One region of the Flavobacterium sp. KH_035 genome, then DNA from elsewhere that is predicted to be linked to it. Evidence: riboswitches for the same ligand, from Rfam matches in the RefSeq annotation. Region 1 holds a riboswitch; the other holds the start of a gene.
The links. A riboswitch is a leader RNA that binds a small molecule or an ion and turns the genes downstream of it on or off. The one in region 1 is predicted to bind cobalamin.
Positions count from the first base shown of each region.

Region 1 (9,301 bases):
AACAGTGCCTTTGTCTATTAAAGCTCTGGTTTTTTCAGAAGAAATATAATCGGTATGTGGAAAACCAACAAGTTTATTTTCAACTTCGAGCATTTCCAAAAACGGAATATTGGTCGTTGAAGTCACTACGATTGATTGTAAAGGAACTTTGATTGTAGTGTACTTTTGTAAACTGTCTGGTACTTTTGCTTCTTTTTCTTTCAAAACATAAGTAAACTTAGTATGTGCATCCGGCCATGGATCTGAAACGGTTACCACCGAATATCCTTCGTGCTTTACGATCGAAAGTCCGGAGGCATACTCGATACTATTTTTTGCAATTTCAGTTTTTACAATTTCCGGAGTTTCATTTTTTTTACATCCGACAAAAAGAAAAAAAGGTAAAATAAAAATCAATTTAGGCAGTAAATGTCTCATATATAGGTTCTATTATTTTTTCAAGGAAATCCGGCTTCATTCTTCTGCTTATATGGCATGTAATTTGAATCGTATTCCTTTTAAATTTTACAATTTCATTACTGACAAAGGTAACGCAATTTCTAATTTTTTTGTTTACCTTTATTCTTACAAAACCAAATAAACCTCATTTTCCCCCCATGAATCCCATAAAAACAAAAGTCTGCTCGAGCTGTGAATCTTCTTTCAGCTGCGGAGATACTTCAAATGAAAACAAGTGTTGGTGTAATGATTTCCCTCCTATTTTTAATCTTTCTTCCGGTGGAGACTGCCTTTGTCCTGTTTGCTTTAAAGAAGCTTGTGAAGATAAAATTGATGCCTACGTAGAAACTCTTACCCCTCAAAAAGCACTTAAAAATAAAGCAATATCTTTACCCAAACAAGAGAAATTAATTGAGGGTATTGATTATTATATCGAAAACGGAAATTATGTTTTTAAATCCTGGTTTCACTTAAAAAGAGGAAGCTGCTGTGGAAACGATTGCCGACATTGCCCTTATTAAATTGTTGATTGTTGATTATGAAAGAGAATATTATCAAAGACAAAAGTTTTGCTTTTGCGATTCAGGTAGTCAAATTGTATCAATACCTGTCTAGTGAGAAGAAAGAATTTATACTTTCCAAACAACTCTTACGATCCAGAACAAGTATCGGTGCAACGGTAAGGGAAGCAGAACATGCTGAAAGCAAGAATGATTTTATTCATAAATTTGCAATTGCCCAAAAAGAAGCCAATGAGACTGTTTATTGGTTAGAATTACTAAAAGCAACCAATTACTTAAATGAAAAAGAGTTTGTGACTATTAATAATGACGCCATTTCAATATTAAAATTAATAACGAGTATTATCAAAACAACCAAAAGTCAAATCCCCCCTAAACAGCCTCTTCTTTAAACTAACAATCAACATTTCACATTTTACAATTAACAATTAACAATCAACAATTAACAATCAACAATCAACAATTAAAATGATTTACCTAATAACCGGAGGCGAACGGTCAGGAAAAAGCAGTTACGCCCAAAATCTGGCCTTACAACTTTCAAACGCACCAATATATGTAGCGACAGCCAGAAAATGGGACGACGATTTTCAAAACAGAATCGACAGGCACCAACAGGAACGTGACGAACGCTGGACCAATATTGAAAAAGAGAAATACTTAAACGAAATTGACTTTTCTGGAAAAGTGGCTTTAATAGATTGTGTAACCCTTTGGCTGACGAATTTTTTTATCGACCACAAAAATGATGTATCCTTGAGTTTAGAGGAAGCCAAAAAAGAATTTCTGTCGATAGCTCAGCAAAAAAACGCTACACTAATTATTGTAACTAACGAAATTGGAATGGGCGTTCATGCCGAAACTCATATTGGTAGAAAATTTACCGAATTGCAAGGCTGGATGAATCAATTTCTGGCTTCAAATGCAGATGAAGTAGTCCTAATGGTTTCCGGAATTCCTGTTAAGATAAAAGGATAGCGATGAAAATAAATTCCAAATTTTTAAATTCCAAATTCCAACACTATACTTTATCTTTACTTAAACTTTAAAATTCTTATTTGAATTGATTTTTACAATCGATTTGGAAATTGGAATTTAAAAAATTGGAATTTAAAAATTATGAGCCATTTAGACGATATACTAAAATCACGTCGTGATACCCGCCACTTTACAAATGATGAGGTCCCTGACGAAGTGATTCAAAAAGCATTACAAGCTGGGCACTGGGCTCCATCTGTTGGATTAACCGATGCTACCCGCTATTATCTTATCAAATCGGTTGAAGTCAAAAGTGCGATTAAAGATCTTTTTTTAGAGTACAACAAAAAAGCCGAAGAGCTTACCGACAATCCCGAACAAAAGGAACACTATAAATCTTTAAAACTCGAAGCGATTGAAGAAGCACCAATCGGACTCATTATCGCTTACGACCGATCGGTATTAAACCAATTTACAATTGGAACAGTGGGCAGCAACGAAGCCGTAAAATTTAGTTCGGTTTGTGCGGCACAAAACATTTGGCTTTCCCTGACAGAACAGGGGTACGGAATGGGCTGGGTATCTATTTTGAACTATTATCAGTTTAAAAAAAATCTTGATTTACCAGAAAACATCGAGCCACTGGGCTACTTCTGTATCGGAAAACCAGCCACCAATTACGACAATCAACCTATGTTGCAGCAATTGCACTGGAAACAAAAATCAGAGGTTCCGGACTGTACAGAAATTAAAAACATCATTCAAAATCAGGTGTCGGATTTTCCTTTAAAATCTAAAGAAGAAAACAGTACAACTAGTAATTTCAGCACTCTGCTACAAGAGAAAATAGATTCTAAAACCAAACCTATTGGTGCTTTAGGGACGCTCGAGACTCTGGCTTTTCAGATGGCCACTGTTTTTGAAACTTTAAGCCCTAAAATTATAAATCCCGCTATTGTTGTTTTTGCTGCCGATCATGGTATTGCCAATCATGGGGTAAGCGCTTATCCACAAGATGTTACGAGACAGATGGTCAATAATTTTCTCGAAGGAGGTGCTGCCATTAATGTTTTCTGTAAGCAAAATGACATTCAGCTATCGATTGTAGATGCCGGTGTCAATTATGATTTCCCTACAAATGCCAATCTGATCAATGCCAAAATAGCCAAAGGGACCCAGTCCTTTTTACACCTTCCGGCAATGAGCGAAACAGAATTACAATTGTGTTTTGAAAAAGGAAAATCAATTATTGAAGCTATCGCAAAAAAAGGTTCAAACTGTGTTGGTTTTGGAGAAATGGGGATCGGAAACACCTCTACTGCCTCGGTATTAATGAGTCTTCTTACCGGATTTCCTATCGAAGAATGTGTGGGAAAAGGAACGGGTGTCGAAAATGAAAAATTACTTCAAAAACAAAACCTACTCCAAAAAACCATTGAAAACTACACTGGCCCTGCAGAATTAAACCAACAACTGGCCTATTTTGGCGGTTTTGAAATCATGCAGATTGCCAGCGGAATGTTAACCGCTTTTGAGAACAATATGCTCATTCTGGTCGATGGTTTTATTTGTAGTACAGCCTTTTTGGTTGCTTCAAAAATAAATCCCAACATTCATAAAAATGCTGTTTTCTGTCATTGCTCCGCCGAAAAAGCACATCAGAAATTATTGAATTATTTAGACGCGAAACCAATTTTAAATCTGGATTTGCGTTTAGGCGAAGGTACAGGCTGCGCGATTGCTTTTCCTATTATCAAATCGGCTGAAGTTTTTCTGAATGAAATGGCCAGTTTTGAAAGCGCAGGAGTCAGTAGAAAATAGTTTTCAGTCTCAGTTTTCAGTTTTATCCTTTAATTTTGTCCTAATCAATTCTCTTAAATGAAAAAAGAACTCCATATTTTCTTTACCTGTTTAATGTTTTACACCAGAATGCCCTGTCCTAAAAACATCAATCACGATCCGGATTATTTAAACAAGGCAACACGCTATTTTCCTTTTATAGGTTGGATTGTGGGAAGCATTTCCTTCTTGGCTTTCTACCTTTCTTCGCTTTTTTTATCTACGGAGACTGCTGTTCTTTTAGCAATTGTCGCGTCGATACTCACAACCGGAGCTTTCCATGAAGATGGTTTTGCTGATGTTTGTGATGGTTTCGGTGGTGGCTGGACCAAAGAAAAAATCCTGCTTATTATGAAAGACAGCGCAATAGGCGCCTACGGAGCAATTGGTTTGGTTCTGCTTTTTTTACTGAAATTCAAACTACTTTCTGAATCCGTTACTCTTTTCACTAATAACATTTTTCTAATTTTCCTTTTGTTTATTTCTGCTCATTCTTTAAGTCGTCTGGCAGCAATATCTATCATTTTTACTCATGAATATTCTCGTGATGATGCGACAAGTAAAAGCAAACCTATAGCCAAAAAACACAGTTGGAAAGAAATTACAGGTTCCTTTTTCTTCGGATTAATTCCTTTATTCCTGCTTTCTTATTTTCAGTATAAATTCCTTTTAGCTCTAGTTCCGGTATTTATTATGCGTTACTTCTTAGCCCGCTATTTCCAAAAATGGATTGATGGTTATACAGGTGACTGTCTGGGAGCCACGCAACAGGTTTGTGAAGTGATCTATTATTTAAGTATTCTTTGCATATGGAAGTTTATCTAGTTCGCCATACCGAAACCACTTGCGAAAAAGGAATCTGCTACGGCCAGTCTGATGTAGATCTGGCAGTTCCGTTTGAAACTATTTTTGAAGAAATTGTTTCGCAATTGCCCTCAGAAGCCTTACTTTATTCAAGTCCATTAAAACGTTGTGTCACGCTAGCCGAATACATTCAGCATAAGACAAACTCTATTTCCTTTATTAAAGACAAGCAGCTGATGGAAATGAATTTTGGCGATTGGGAATTGAAAAACTGGGACGCTATTCCTTCGGAGCAACTTAATCCATGGATGGGAGATTTTGTTACCACACAGGTACCAAATGGCGAGTCGTTTACAGAACTTCATAAAAGAGTCGGTACCTTTTTAAGAGAACACATTTTAAACCACAAAAACACTCCTGTAGTAATTGTCTCTCATGCTGGTGTAATCAGAAGTATTTTATGCCATCGGTCTGCATTGCCTCTGAAAGATGCCTTTAACAATAAAGTAGCCTTCGGACAGGTTATTAAAATAGAGTATTAAATTACGATTTGTTTAGAATTCCTTCTAAAAACTAAAACAAATTTGAAAATTCAATAATTTTAACTTTATCTTTGCACAAAATTAAGGTTGTGTTCATTCATACACATTAAAAGGGAATCAAGTAATAAATCTTGAGCTGTACCCGCAACTGTAAGCTTTGTTCTGAAAAGAATGCTTGTTGTTAACTACAAAACCACTGCTCGCTTTGGCGAATGGGAAGGTAAACAACAAGACGCAAGCCAGGAGACCTGCCTTTGTAACCAATATCGAGCTCTCGGGAAAAAGAGTGTAGAAATTATGGCTTTAAAAAAACTTTTTGTCTTTTACTTATTGTGCTTGTGTCAGATTATCTCGGCGCAAAGTGATTCTATTACCAAACTTAAAACTGTTGTCGTTTCCGACGCCAATCTTAAAAAATACTCCAGTTCGCAATCGGTTTTAAAACTAAACGATTCTGTTATTGGCAAGAATGAGGCTTTACTGACTGATTTATTAAACTTTAATTCGACTATTTATTTTAAAGAATACGGTCGTGGAATGCTTTCTACCGTGGCCTTTAGAGGTACTACATCATCGCAAACAGCAGTAATCTGGAACGGAATCAACATTAACTCTCAAATGAATGGAAGTACCGATTTTAATACCATTCCCAGCTCCGATTATAATTCTATCAGTGTAAAAGCAGGAGGAGGAAGTGTTATTTATGGGAGTGGAGCGGTTGGAGGAACGGTGCATTTAAATAACGATCTGGCCTTTTATAATCGATTTGAGAATACTTTAAAACTGGATTACGGAAGTTTTAATACGATTGGAATTAATTATAAAACCAATATTTCAAACGAAAAATGGAGCGCTCAAATTGGTTTTTCTAAAAACAGTTCAACAAACGATTACAAGTATCTGAATCAATACAACTGGAAAGGCGAACAGCGCTGGAATCAAAACGGCCAATACGATGTTATATCGCTAAATGCAAATGCAGGTTATAAAATTGATGCCAAAAACAGTTTAAAATTATATACCCAAACTTCAAATACAGACCGAAATACTTCACTGGTTTCTGAATCTGAAACGAAAAGCAAATATGTTAATGGTTTTAATCGAAACTTATTAGAGTATGATGGCGATTTTGGCAGATTCAAAACCAATTTTAAAACGGCCTATATTTTCGAAAACTATAAATATTATGCCGACAATTCGAGCAATATTTATACCTACGGAAAAACAGAAAGCTTAACTACAAAAGCGGATCTGGGATATCAATTGCTAAAATCCATACAACTAAATGGTATTCTGGACTACAACCGAACCAAAGGATACGGAAGTGGTTTTGGAGATAATGTGAGAGAAATAAGCTCTGCGGCTTTACTTGTAAAACAAGATGCTTCCCCTAATTGGAAAAACGAATTTGGGGTTCGCAAAGAATTTACAGACAATTATAAATCTCCTGTGCTATTTTCAGCAGGTTCTTCTTATCAGTTTGGAAAACTGTATAATTTGAAATTGAATGTGTCCCGAAATTTCAGAATCCCAACTTTTAATGATTTGTATTGGGAAGAAGGCGGAAATCGTGATTTAAAACCGGAGAGTTCTTATCAGGCAGAAATTGGAAATATTTTTACCGTTCAGAACTTTTCTTTGACTCAGACTTTTTATTACATCAAAATAAAAGATCTGTTGCAATGGGTTCCCGGAAATAATGGTATCTGGAGGCCGCAAAACACAGACAAAGTGAACAGTTATGGAGCAGAAACCTTATTGAGCTGGAAAAAGAGTTTTGGCAAAAACAACCTGACTGCTAATGCAACTTATGCGTATACAGTTTCAGAAAATGTCGAAACCAAAAAACAATTGTTTTTTGTCCCTTTTCATAAAGTTACTGCTGCCGTTGCCTACTCCAGAAACAACATTTCAGCCCATTATCAATTTCTCTATAATGGCTTTGTATACACACAGGCAGACAACGATCCCGAAAAAATCGTATCGGCTTATACGGTTTCAAACGTTGGCCTAGATTACGATTTTAAACTTTTATCTTCTTTCAGGGTAGGTATTCAGGTGCTGAATGTGTGGAATACATTTTATCAAAGTCTGGAACACCGACCAATGCCGGGAAGAAATTACAACCTGTACTTAAACCTTAAATTTTAATATAATGAAACTGACTAGATTATTTTTATTAGCATTAAGCGTATCGCTTTTTGTTTCTTGTTCTAATGACGACGACTCCGACAATCCTAAAGGAGTTTACGATAACGGAATTTTCATCTTAAATGAAGGAAATTCTACTGACGGTGGTTCTGTTTCTTTCATCTCTGACGATTTAAACACGTTCAATAAAGATGTTTACAAAACGGTAAACACTACTGATTTTGTTGGAAAATTTCTTCAAAACATCTTTTTTGACGGAGACAAGGCCTATATTATTGCCGGTGGTTCAAATGTGATTAATGTAGTAGACCGTTATAGCTTTAAACTATTAGCTAAAGTTGAAACGGGTTTAAATGCACCAAGATATGGTGTTGTAAAAGACGGTAAGGCTTATGTAACGAATGCTAATACGTATTGGTCTAAAACAAACCCGGCTGGTAACACTGATGATTTTATCGCTGTAATTAACTTAGCTACCAACAAAGTAGAAACGACAATACCATTAAATGCAACTGCAAACCATATCGAGCTTCACAACAACAAGCTTTATGTGACAGAACCTTACAATAATGACAAATTACTTGTGGTTAACCCGGCTACAAACAAATTGGAAACTTCATTAACTATAGGTTTTGGAGCAGATACTATGGAAGAAAAAGATGGTATTTTATACACCATCAGAAGTTCTTATGGAGAAAGAAGCGAAATTGTAAAAGTAAAATTGTCAGATAACTCTATCACTAAAATCACTTTCCCGGAATCACTTGACGGAGTTAAAAACTTAGACATTTACAACAACAAAATATATTACACCTTAAATACGGCAGTTTATACAATAGATTATACGGCAACTACAGCTTCAACTACTCCAATTTTCCAATACACTTCAACTTCTGATTACGGAAAAATGTATGGTTTTTCGGTAAAAGATGATAGAATTTTTATTGCTGACGGAGGTGATTTCAAATCAAACAGTAAAGCTTACATCTACAATTTAAGCGGAACATTACAAAAAGAATTAACAGTTGGTGTTGGACCAAACGGTTTCTATTTCAACGATTAATTTTTTAGAATTAGTTTTGGTTTATGACCAAAAAAAAGGCTTTCAGAAATGAAAGCCTTTTTTTTTATTTCAATGCTCGTAAAAGTCCCTCTGGAGCTTTTTCAAGATACATTTGATTTTTAATTCCGTCCATTGCTTTAGCATCTGTGAAGCCTTTCAGAGTCACCCCACTGTCCTCACCTGCTTTTTTCGCGGTTATTCCTGTAATTTGAGATACCGCAACACTTAACAACGGTTCTGTAGGATCTCCCAAGACACCTAAATTAGTAATACGTTCTAATTTTTCATACGTTGGTTTTAAACCGTCTGTGTATTCTCCAAAATCAGCAGCATTTACAATTTTTAAAACCAAAGGCTGCATCGCATACTTGTGATTTGGATTTCTGTTCGTTTTTCCAAAAGTTGGAGAATCATATAGCGTTACCGATCCTACGTTTTTACCAACAGTAGTCTCTCCTACCTGAATTACTGAAATATAAGGCACCAAGCCATTGATCACCAGTTCACTCGCAGAAGCTGTACCACTTGTTGTGATAATATAAATTTTGGTCAGGTTCAAACTATTAATCGCAGTTCCATCAATTTTATCTACAAATTTATTAAGCAATGACTCAGGGTCTTCGCTTTCATAAAACTCATTAATTTTGGCATTCCATCTTTCTTTCGAAAAAACCTTATTGGTAAACTGTCCTGTAATCATACTAGCCAGACGCGTTGCTGTTTGTATCGACCCCCCTCCATTGTATCTTAAATCTAAAACAAGATCTGTAATACCTTGTGCTTTTAGTTCTCCAAAAGCTGCATTAAGCTGTGCATCATAATTGGCATAAAAACCATTGTACATTAAATAACCTATTTTTCGGCTTCCGGATGTAATCACTTTATTTATAAAAACGGGGTTTTCATCTAAAGTTGTTTTTACTAATGCAACTGTTTTTCCGTTGCTATCAAAGCCCGTACCGTTA
Region 1 is NZ_CM174492.1:87,339-96,639, forward strand. Features, by position in the region: gene AC3IS6_RS00440 (ABC transporter substrate-binding protein) at 1-417, opposite strand, end outside; gene AC3IS6_RS00445 (C1orf53 family protein) at 597-959, shown strand; gene AC3IS6_RS00450 (four helix bundle protein) at 977-1,351, shown strand; gene cobU (bifunctional adenosylcobinamide kinase/adenosylcobinamide-phosphate guanylyltransferase) at 1,428-1,937, shown strand; gene cobT (nicotinate-nucleotide--dimethylbenzimidazole phosphoribosyltransferase) at 2,079-3,758, shown strand; gene AC3IS6_RS00465 (adenosylcobinamide-GDP ribazoletransferase) at 3,816-4,601, shown strand; gene cobC (alpha-ribazole phosphatase) at 4,586-5,122, shown strand; cobalamin riboswitch at 5,190-5,392, shown strand; gene AC3IS6_RS00475 (TonB-dependent receptor plug domain-containing protein) at 5,420-7,273, shown strand; gene AC3IS6_RS00480 (YncE family protein) at 7,278-8,336, shown strand; gene AC3IS6_RS00485 (S41 family peptidase) at 8,401-9,301, opposite strand, start outside.

Region 2 (9,301 bases), 370 kb from region 1:
TGCTGAATTGAAGAACGGATAATATCGGAATTGAAACCGGGATTGGTGAAATTGAAATTTGGGTAATCAGGAGAAATAAAAGCAGTTAAGGTTTTAAGAGCTCCTAGATGATGGGTAAATTCCCCGGCTGCAACCAGTTCGTCTTTCATCAAAAAAACGGCAGTCGCATATCCTGAGGAGCGCAAACATATCCCGTGACCGCTGGTAATCACTTCTTCGGTGGCAGGAATAGAGAGATAAGCAAAATCAGTAGTACTGCTGATGCCTTTTGCTTTCATATAGTTGAAAAGTGCCAAAATAGAATCTCGCAATGCAGTGCTGTGGTAATCGGGATTAGGGCTGCTGGCCGACCCTTTTAATTGGTACAAAAAGACTAAGCGGATTAGCTTTTGTTCAACCAAAACCTGATAGGAAGTCTGATCGGCACTGACGGTAAAATTCCATGCTGGTCCAGGATTAGCAAAGTCATATGCCGAGAGGTTTTTGGCAGCTATACCATTACTCAGATAACGGCTGTATCTTTCGTTGACCTGTGTTTTAGAATAATCGAGATTCTCGCCCGTGAGCCAGTTTCGATATTTGACTGCAATCTCGTTTACAACATTCAACTGAGCGTACGAGAAGTTAAAAACTAAGGCCATTAGCCCGACGGATAAAAGTACTTTTTTGTGCATAAGAGTGGTTATTAATAGATTAGTGGTTGGTAATTTATTGTGTATTATATTCTTAGCAACTAACCCGCAAAACTTCCGGAAGTTAGAATCGGAGGTTTTGCGGGCTTGAAATGGAGTTATTTGGTTAGGAATTATTTTCGGAAAATATTGCTACAAGTGTTTTTCGGCAAACGGTTAATTGTTTGGGCAATACTTTTTGTATAATTTCTAAATTAAATAACTTCCTATTTTTTTCTTTTCGTAAACGGATTATTGCAATAACGGTTACTTTCAGATTTCAATTTTTTTGAGAGATGCATATCTTTTTAAAGCTTCGAGATAATAGTAATCGGCATAGTCAAGCGGTGTATCAATTTCTGAATTGTATAAAAAGGCACCCACGCTGTGTTTCAGTAAAAAATAATTGTTTTCACCGGGTTTTGCGAGGTAAGTGTCAGATGATAAAGATTTTAAAATGGCTTCGGCATAGTTGGCATATTTTTTTCCATCCTTAACCTGAGTACTTAAATCAAGCAATGCCGAAGCAATTACGGCTGCTGCCGAAGCATCTCTGGGAGCAAGTTCAGCAGTGTCCAGAGCGTTGTGCACATCAAAATCCCAAACCGGTATTTTGTCCTTTGGCATACGCGGATGATTCATAAGGAAAGCGGCAATATTTTCGGCCTGTTGTAAAAATTTCGGGTTTTTGGTATTAGCATAACACATGGTATATCCGTACAATCCCCAAGCCTGACCTCGTGCCCAGGCCGAATCGTCAGTAACGCCCTGATGTGTTCCTTTACGCAATACCTTACCTGTTTTTGGATCGTAATCAACCAAATGATACGAACTGAAATCTTTTCTAAAATGGTTTTTTATGGTGGTCAGAGCATGAGAATTGGCTGCGGTGGCGTATTCCGGTTTGTTAAAAGCGCTGGCACTCCAATACAAATATTCAAGGTTCATCATATTATCGATAATCACAGGGTAATGCAACCACTCGAAATCCCAGGAACGAATGGCTCCTACTGTGGGACTAAAACGGGCATAAAGATTTGCTGCCCCGTCAGCCAGTGCCGGAAGGTAAGTCTTGTCACCGGTAATTCTGTAAGCATTTCCATAAGAACAGTAAAGCATAAAACCTACATCATGTGTGTTTTTTATATTCCGTATAGAATCTAAAGCAAGTGTAAACTTTTTAGCCTCTTCAGCCAAAACTTTATCGCCCGTGAGTTCGTAGCCGTACCACAGACTTCCCGGAAAAAAACCGGTAGTCCAGTCTGTTAAACCGGCTAATCTCACAGTTCCATTTGGATTTACAGAACGCGGATTTTTCCCCGGTTTGTAAGTTTGTGCCGCTTTGTTTAACTGGAAGCGAATGGTTTCGGTTGTTTTTTTAAACCAAACCAAAGAAGGATCTTCTTGTTTGAGATTGGCAAACGTGTTTATGGTAATAGCAGAGATTGCTAGTAATAGGCTTAGTTTTTTTTTCATTGTTTACTCTTTTAGATTTATAATCTGTTTGTTCTAATGCTTTGCTGAAGCGAAGTTAGATTTGAGATTTAAAACCGTCTTTCAGTTTTTATCATAAAACTTTCAAATTTGTGTAAAGAGTCTGTTTTTATAGAATTAATGAAGGTTTCGAGCAGCTCAGTTTAGGAGACTGAGTAAAAATGTGATTTTGAATTTTGTCAAAACCATAAAAAATAGGTTTATAGGTGCTGAAGTAATAGCTACAGATTAAAGGATTAAAATGATTAGCAAAAATCTGCTAACCCGAGGAATAGCGAACAGGCGGAGCAATTTGCGTGAAAAAATGATTCAACACATAGAAACATAGTTTTTTTATAGCTTAAAAAGAATGTCAAAAAGAAATACATTTCTTTCACATAGAGCTATGTCTTTTATTTAAAGTGAAACGTCTTATTTTAAGTTACATTATCTATGTTTCTATGTGTTAGAACAATTATCACAAAAAAAGAATGTGTAACAAATAATCTGCGTGAAAAAATGATGCAACACATAGAAACATAGTTTTTTATAGATTAAAAAGAATGTCAAAAAGAAATACATTTCTTTTACATAGAGCTATGTCTTTTATTTAAAGTGAAACGTCTTAGTTTAAGTTACATCATCTATTTTTCTATGTGTTAAAACAATTATCACAGAAAAGAATGAGCAACAAATAATTTAGCACAACAGGTTACCTAATGGATTAATTACATAATTTTGAAAAGATCTAACTAACACTATCGATTCCTTTGAGTAAAAATGCAATTCCAACTTTGTCTGTTTTAAATATACTTGGCGAGCAAACGTTTGGTATTACCTTGTTTCGGCACAGTGTAAAAGGGCGCAATGAGTTTGAGCAGCCTCATAAACATGATTTCTATCTTGTTTTTATAGTAGAGAATGGTTCAGGATTTCATAGTGTAGATTTTAAACAAACGAAGGTAGCGGATTATCAGATTCATTTTGTAGGGGCCGGACAGGTGCACAATTGGTCACTTGATGTAAATACTAATGGTTTTCAGCTGATGATCTCTCCAGAGATTATGACTGTTTTTTCGAACTTATCGCAGCTGCCATTTTTCGGACAGAGTTCGCCCTTTTGTCTTTCCCTGAACAAAAGCAGTTTTCAGATAATCAAAAACCATCTGAAAGAAATTGAATCAGATTTGCTTAAAGATGATTTACTGACCAAAGAAATAGTGCTGCTGAGATTGCATCTGCTGTTTAAATTATTACAAAAAGATTATGTCCTGCAATTTCCGGATCATGATGTTGCGGCCAAATCAGAAAAAATTATAAAAAAGTTCAAGACACTGATTGAAGATCATTTTACAACAGAATTCTCGGTGAATTTTTATGCCGGTGAGTTGAATGTCACTTCTAATTATCTGAATATTCTCTCCCAAAAATTCCTGAACAAATCGGCTGGCGATGTTATTAAAGAAAGAACCATTCTTGAAGCCAAACGATTGTTGATCAGTACTGATTTGTCGGTAAAAGAAATTGCTTACCAGTTGGGTTTTAATGATAATGGCTACTTTGCCAAAGTATTCAAAAAATATATAGGGAAAACACCAACTGATTTTAAGGAAAATTATAATCTGTACCATTCTTATCATTAATCTTCCTGTTTTAGTTTTAAAAAATTAGGTGAATTTTGCAGTTCACCATTATTTTTGAGGACTAGTTTCTCGGGGATATTCACACTATTAACCAATGAGCGACAATACGATAAATCGAAAACAATTTTTAAGAATGGGAGCTGCAGCAACTGGAGCAGCCTTGTTTTCCGGAATAGGCGGTACTGCAATGGCACATTCTATACAGGAACCGGAGTATATCACAGCCGGTGCGAAGGAATATATTTTAACCAATGTAAGACTGGAAGATGGTTTTGAGTACAATGAAAAAAAAGAAGTAATTGCGACTAAAACGAGTTTGTACAATGTACACATTGCAGATGGGAAAATTAAAAATATTACAACTGCCAAACCTGATGGTAAATTAAAAAGAATAGATGCAAAAGGTCTTTTGATGCTTCCGGGATTGCGTGACATGCACATACATATCGACAAAACCTTTTACGGTGGAAAATGGAATGCTGCTCCCAGAAAAGGATTTACAGTAAAAGACATGATTACTCTGGAGCAAAAAATAATTCCGGAATTGCTTGTTGATTCTCAATATAAAGCGGAGCAGGCTATTCAGCTGATGAAAAGTCAGGGGAGCTATTTTGCGCGCTGTCAGTGTAATATTGATCCTGTGAGCGGATTAAAAAGTCTGGAGCATTTATTGGCAGCTTTGGAGAATAATAAAGACAGTTTTGGATGGGAGATTGTGGCTTTTCCACAACATGGAATTTTATATTCACAATCAGAACCTTTACTGAGAGAAGCTGCAAAAATGGGGATAGATTTTATTGGCGGTCTTGACCCTACAACGGTTGACGGAAATATGGAGAAATCACTTGACAGCATGTTCCAGATCGCAATAGACAATAATAAAGGGATTGATATTCATTTGCACGAATCGCCTCCTTCAGGAAAAGCCGCTATAGAATATATCATCAAAAGAACTGAAGAGAACAAACAATTACAAGGAAAAACATACATCAGTCATGGTTTTGCACTGGCCAGAATGGATCCGAAAGATTTAGAGGGAATAGCCGAAAAGATGGGAGCTCTTGGAATAGGAGTTATTTCGACAGTACCGATCGGAAAAACCATCATGCCCATTCCGACTTTAAAGAAGTATGGCGTGAAACTGATGACGGGAACCGACAGTATTGTAGACCACTGGATGCCTTTTGGAACCTGTGATATGTTGGAAAAAGCAAAATTATGCGCACAGCTTTATGGCTGGACAGATGAGTACAATTTGAGCCGTGCTTTGCATATCGCCACCACAAACGAGGTGTTGCCGCTTAACGATGCAGGTGTACGCGTATGGCCGGCAGCGGGGGATGATGCTCACTTTATTTTGGTAAAAGCAAGCTGCTCAGCCGAAGCAGTAGCCCGCTTACCAAAAAGAGAAGGGGTGTTTTTTAACGGTAAAATGATAGCAGGACAAATGACCGGTTTGTAAAAAAACTTGAAAGCCTATTTCTTACCGTCAATAGGCTGACCAGAACAGATACAGTTGCCTGCGAAAGAATAATGGTTTGGATTTTATATTTAATCTGAATTTCAAACAAAAAAACAATCAGCACAAAATGTACTGATTGTTTTTTTGTTTGAAATCGATTTTGAACTTATGACAGGTGACACCTCATCATAAGGATATAGTGTAATGTTTTTTATATAATATTTACCATTTGATGTACATACTGCCCCATGAGAATCCTGCTCCAAAAGCTGTAATAACAATGTTATCTCCTTTTTTAAAATCTTTTTTGAAATCCCAAAGACATAGCGGAATAGTTGCTGCTGTAGTGTTACCGTATTTTTGAATATTTACTTTAAATTTTTCAATACCAATACCAATTTCTTCACTTACTGCCTGAATGATTCTTAAGTTAGCCTGATGTGGGATTACCCAGTCTATCATATCCGGAGTCAATGAAGCTTTTTCCATTAGCTCTTTAGACGTGCCGCTCATGTTTCTAACAGCATGTTTAAAAACAGTTCTTCCTTCCTGATGTACAAAGTGCTGTTTGTTTTGGATTGTTTCTTCAGTGGTCGATAAAAGAGAACCTCCGGCACGTACAGAAAGGAATTCAGCACCTGTTCCGTCCGTTCTGAAAATGTTCTGTTGTATACCGTGTCCTTCAGTATTGGGCTGTAAAAGTACGGCGCCTGCGCCATCACCAAATAAAATACAGCTGTTTCGATCTTCATAGTTCACGATCGAACTCATTTTATCGGCACCCACCACGATAACATTTTTGTATCTGCCGCTTTCAATAAAACTTGCGCCTACCGAAAGAGCGTACAAAAAGCCACTGCAGGCAGCATTAAGGTCAAATCCCCAGGCATTTTTCAGGCCTGCTTTTTCGCATACCAAACTGGCAGCGGGAGTAAGAATATGATCGGGTGTTGAAGTAGCCAGTATAAGACAATCAACATCCAGCGGATTTATACCATAGTTTTCTACTAAATCTTTAATGGCGAAAGAAGCCATATCTGAGGTCGCCAGTGATGGGTCGTCTAGTATTCGTCTTTCTTTTATGCCTGTTCGTGAAGTGATCCACTCATCTGTAGTATCTATTCTTTTTTCTAAATCTGTATTGCTTAAAACCGTTTCCGGTACATATCCTCCAATAGCAATAATGGAAGCTTTTGTTGTATTCATTGATTTTTTTGTTTCTCTTTTAGTGTTTTTTTTATTTTGACTTTCGGCCCAAAACCTTTCTCCAGTCCATTTTACAAGAGTTTTTCGAAGAATATGTAGTACGAGGGGCATCTTCAATTACAGGGGCGCAATTTAACAATTATAAAGATGCAAAAATCTCGGAATTTGTTAATTTACTTTTAATATTTCTGTTTCACTTCATTATTAATAAAATCAAATGCATTTTTAGACGATTTTATTTCAGTTATTCAATCTCTTAAGAAATAAACCAATCTGAGTTTTTAATTTGTGGTATAATTGAATTTTATAATCTGATAATTAGTGATTTAACAAGATTTATTTTGTTCAGATTACTTTCTTCTTAAAGTTTACGAGACTATAAGTTTTCTGATAATAGTGTACAAGATCTGAAAAGCTTTTCTTTAGTTAATTATTGAGATATAGTCTCATTTATTGTCAAAACTGTAATAAGATTAAATAATTCGTGTTTTTATAAAGATAACTCTATCTTTACGGCCAGATTTTGGTCTATTTTTTCTTGAGAGAAAATAGTTAAAAGGGAATCAGGTGTAAATCCTGAACAGACCCGCTACTGTAAGTTCTATATAAGTCTTTAAACGTTACTAATGCCATTGTCCGCCGCGGCGGATGAGAAGGTTGTTTAAAGATGGAACAAGTCAGGAGACCTGCCATAGTCACATAGTTTAAGACTTTCGTGGAATAAAGTTGAAGAACAATAAACAGACCTGTTATTTTGTAACAGGACTCTATCTTATTGCTTTTTTGATTAATACACCTCGGAGTTTATTTAATCAAATCAGTGATGTGTAATACCAGAAAAATACTTTTATTCCTTATTCTATTATTTGTTCCTATTGTACTTCGTTCTCAAACTACTAAGGACAGTTTGCGGGTTTTGAAAGAAGTATTGCTAAAAGCAAAACCGTATCAGGAAGTAATTCCCGTACAAAGCCTTTCAGGAACACTACTCGAAAATTTAGCCAGTCACAATGTTGCCGATGCGCTTCGTTATTTTGCCGGAGTACAGATCAAGGATTATGGAGGTTTGGGCGGACTCAAAACGGTCGATGTACGAAATATGGGTACCCATCATGTGGGCGTTTTTTACGACGGAATTCAGTTGGGAAATGCTCAAAACGGAGTTACAGATTTGGGAAAATATTCCCTGGATGATATGGAATCGCTCACCATGTATAATGGTCAGAAGAGTGAAATATTTCAGTCAGCTAAAGACTTTGCAGCAGCTTCTACTATTTATCTGCGTACCAAGCGTCCTGTTTTTGAGCATAATAAAAAAAACAACCTATTGCTGCGCTATAAAACCATGTCTATCAATTACAATGATTTTTCTTTTAGATGGGAACAAAAATTAAGTGATAAAATAAGTCTGAGCGCGAGTTCTGAATACATAAAATCTAACGGAGAATACAAATTCAGATACAAAAGAAATAATCTTGACGGAACTGTGGCTTACGATACCTCAGCCGTCAGGCACAATAGCGATATAGAAGCATTTCGTTTTGAGTCTGGTCTGTACGGGAAAATGAAGAACGGTACCTGGGATGCCAAAGTGTATTATTATGGTTCCGAAAGAGGAGCACCAGGAGCTATTGTAGAAAATAAATTTTCGGATGGTTTTAGACAGTACGACAAGAATTTTTTTGCACAGGGTACTTTTATAAAAGACCTTAGCGAAAGATATAAATTTCAGGCTAAGGCAAAATATGCCTATGATTATACCCATTATGTAGCCAGAGATACCACTAATGTGCTGGGAGAAATAGTTACCGAAGGCGCTCAATCTGACGATAGTTATTACCAACAGGAATATTATTTTTCAGCAGTTAATCTGTACAAGATTCTACCCACCTGGGACGTTTCGTTGTCGACTGATTTTCAGTATAACCGGCTTAATGCGACCAGAAAAGGGATAAAGACCCTGTTCTCTTATCCGGAGCGCTACACCGCTTTGTTCTCGTTGGCAAGTTCTTACCGACTGGATGGCTTTAAAGTTTTGGGAAGCGTTGTGGGAACACACGTGCAGGAAGAAGTGCGTTACAATGCCAAAGCTCCTGATAAAACAGAATTTACTCCGGCCATATTTTTGGGTTATACACCCTTTAAAGACTACGATTTTAATGTAAGAGCTTTTGCGAAACGTATGTTCCGAATGCCCACTTTTAATGATTTGTATTATACGATGGTCGGTTCCAGTACCTTAAGACCCGAATACATGAATCAGTACGATGTTGGATTTACCTACAACATACCATTTGAAAGCGGTTTATTAGACCAGTTTTCTCTTCAGGTCGATGGCTACTACACCAATACCAAAGATAAAATAATAGCAGCCCCAACTGGAAATTTATTCCGCTGGATGATGACGAATATTGGACAGGTGAAAGGAAAAGGAATCGAATCGGTTGTTAACATGAAAATGCATGTTAGCAATGTAAATCTGACCGCCCATTTGAGCTATACTTATTCGGAGAGTAGGGATTATACTAAGTTTGCCGGTTTAGAATTGTCGTCTTATGGAGATCAGATTCCTTACACCCCATGGCATAGCGGATCCGGAATTCTAAATGCGGATTATAAGTCATGGAATTTTAACTACAGTTTTATCTATGTTGGAAAACGATACAACGGAAATGTAAATAACATTAGAATTAATGAGGTGCAACCCTGGTATACACACGATTTATCCGTTCAGAAAATGTTTTCATTTCAGGGTCATGAAATAAAAGGGGCAATCGAATTAAACAATGCCCTCAACCAGCAGTACGAAGTAATTTACAACTATCCGATGCCGGGCCGTACACTAA
Region 2 is NZ_CM174492.1:5,219,649-5,228,949, reverse strand. Features, by position in the region: gene AC3IS6_RS21115 (polysaccharide lyase family 8 super-sandwich domain-containing protein) at 1-674, opposite strand, end outside; gene AC3IS6_RS21110 (glycoside hydrolase family 88 protein) at 945-2,147, opposite strand; gene AC3IS6_RS21105 (AraC family transcriptional regulator) at 2,915-3,787, shown strand; gene AC3IS6_RS21100 (amidohydrolase) at 3,882-5,249, shown strand; gene AC3IS6_RS21095 (beta-ketoacyl-ACP synthase III) at 5,472-6,455, opposite strand; cobalamin riboswitch at 6,963-7,163, shown strand; gene AC3IS6_RS21090 (TonB-dependent receptor) at 7,279-9,301, shown strand, end outside.
Region 2: it holds a riboswitch for cobalamin, as region 1 does, so the genes downstream of both, AC3IS6_RS21090 (TonB-dependent receptor) here and AC3IS6_RS00475 (TonB-dependent receptor plug domain-containing protein) in region 1, are expected to answer to the same signal.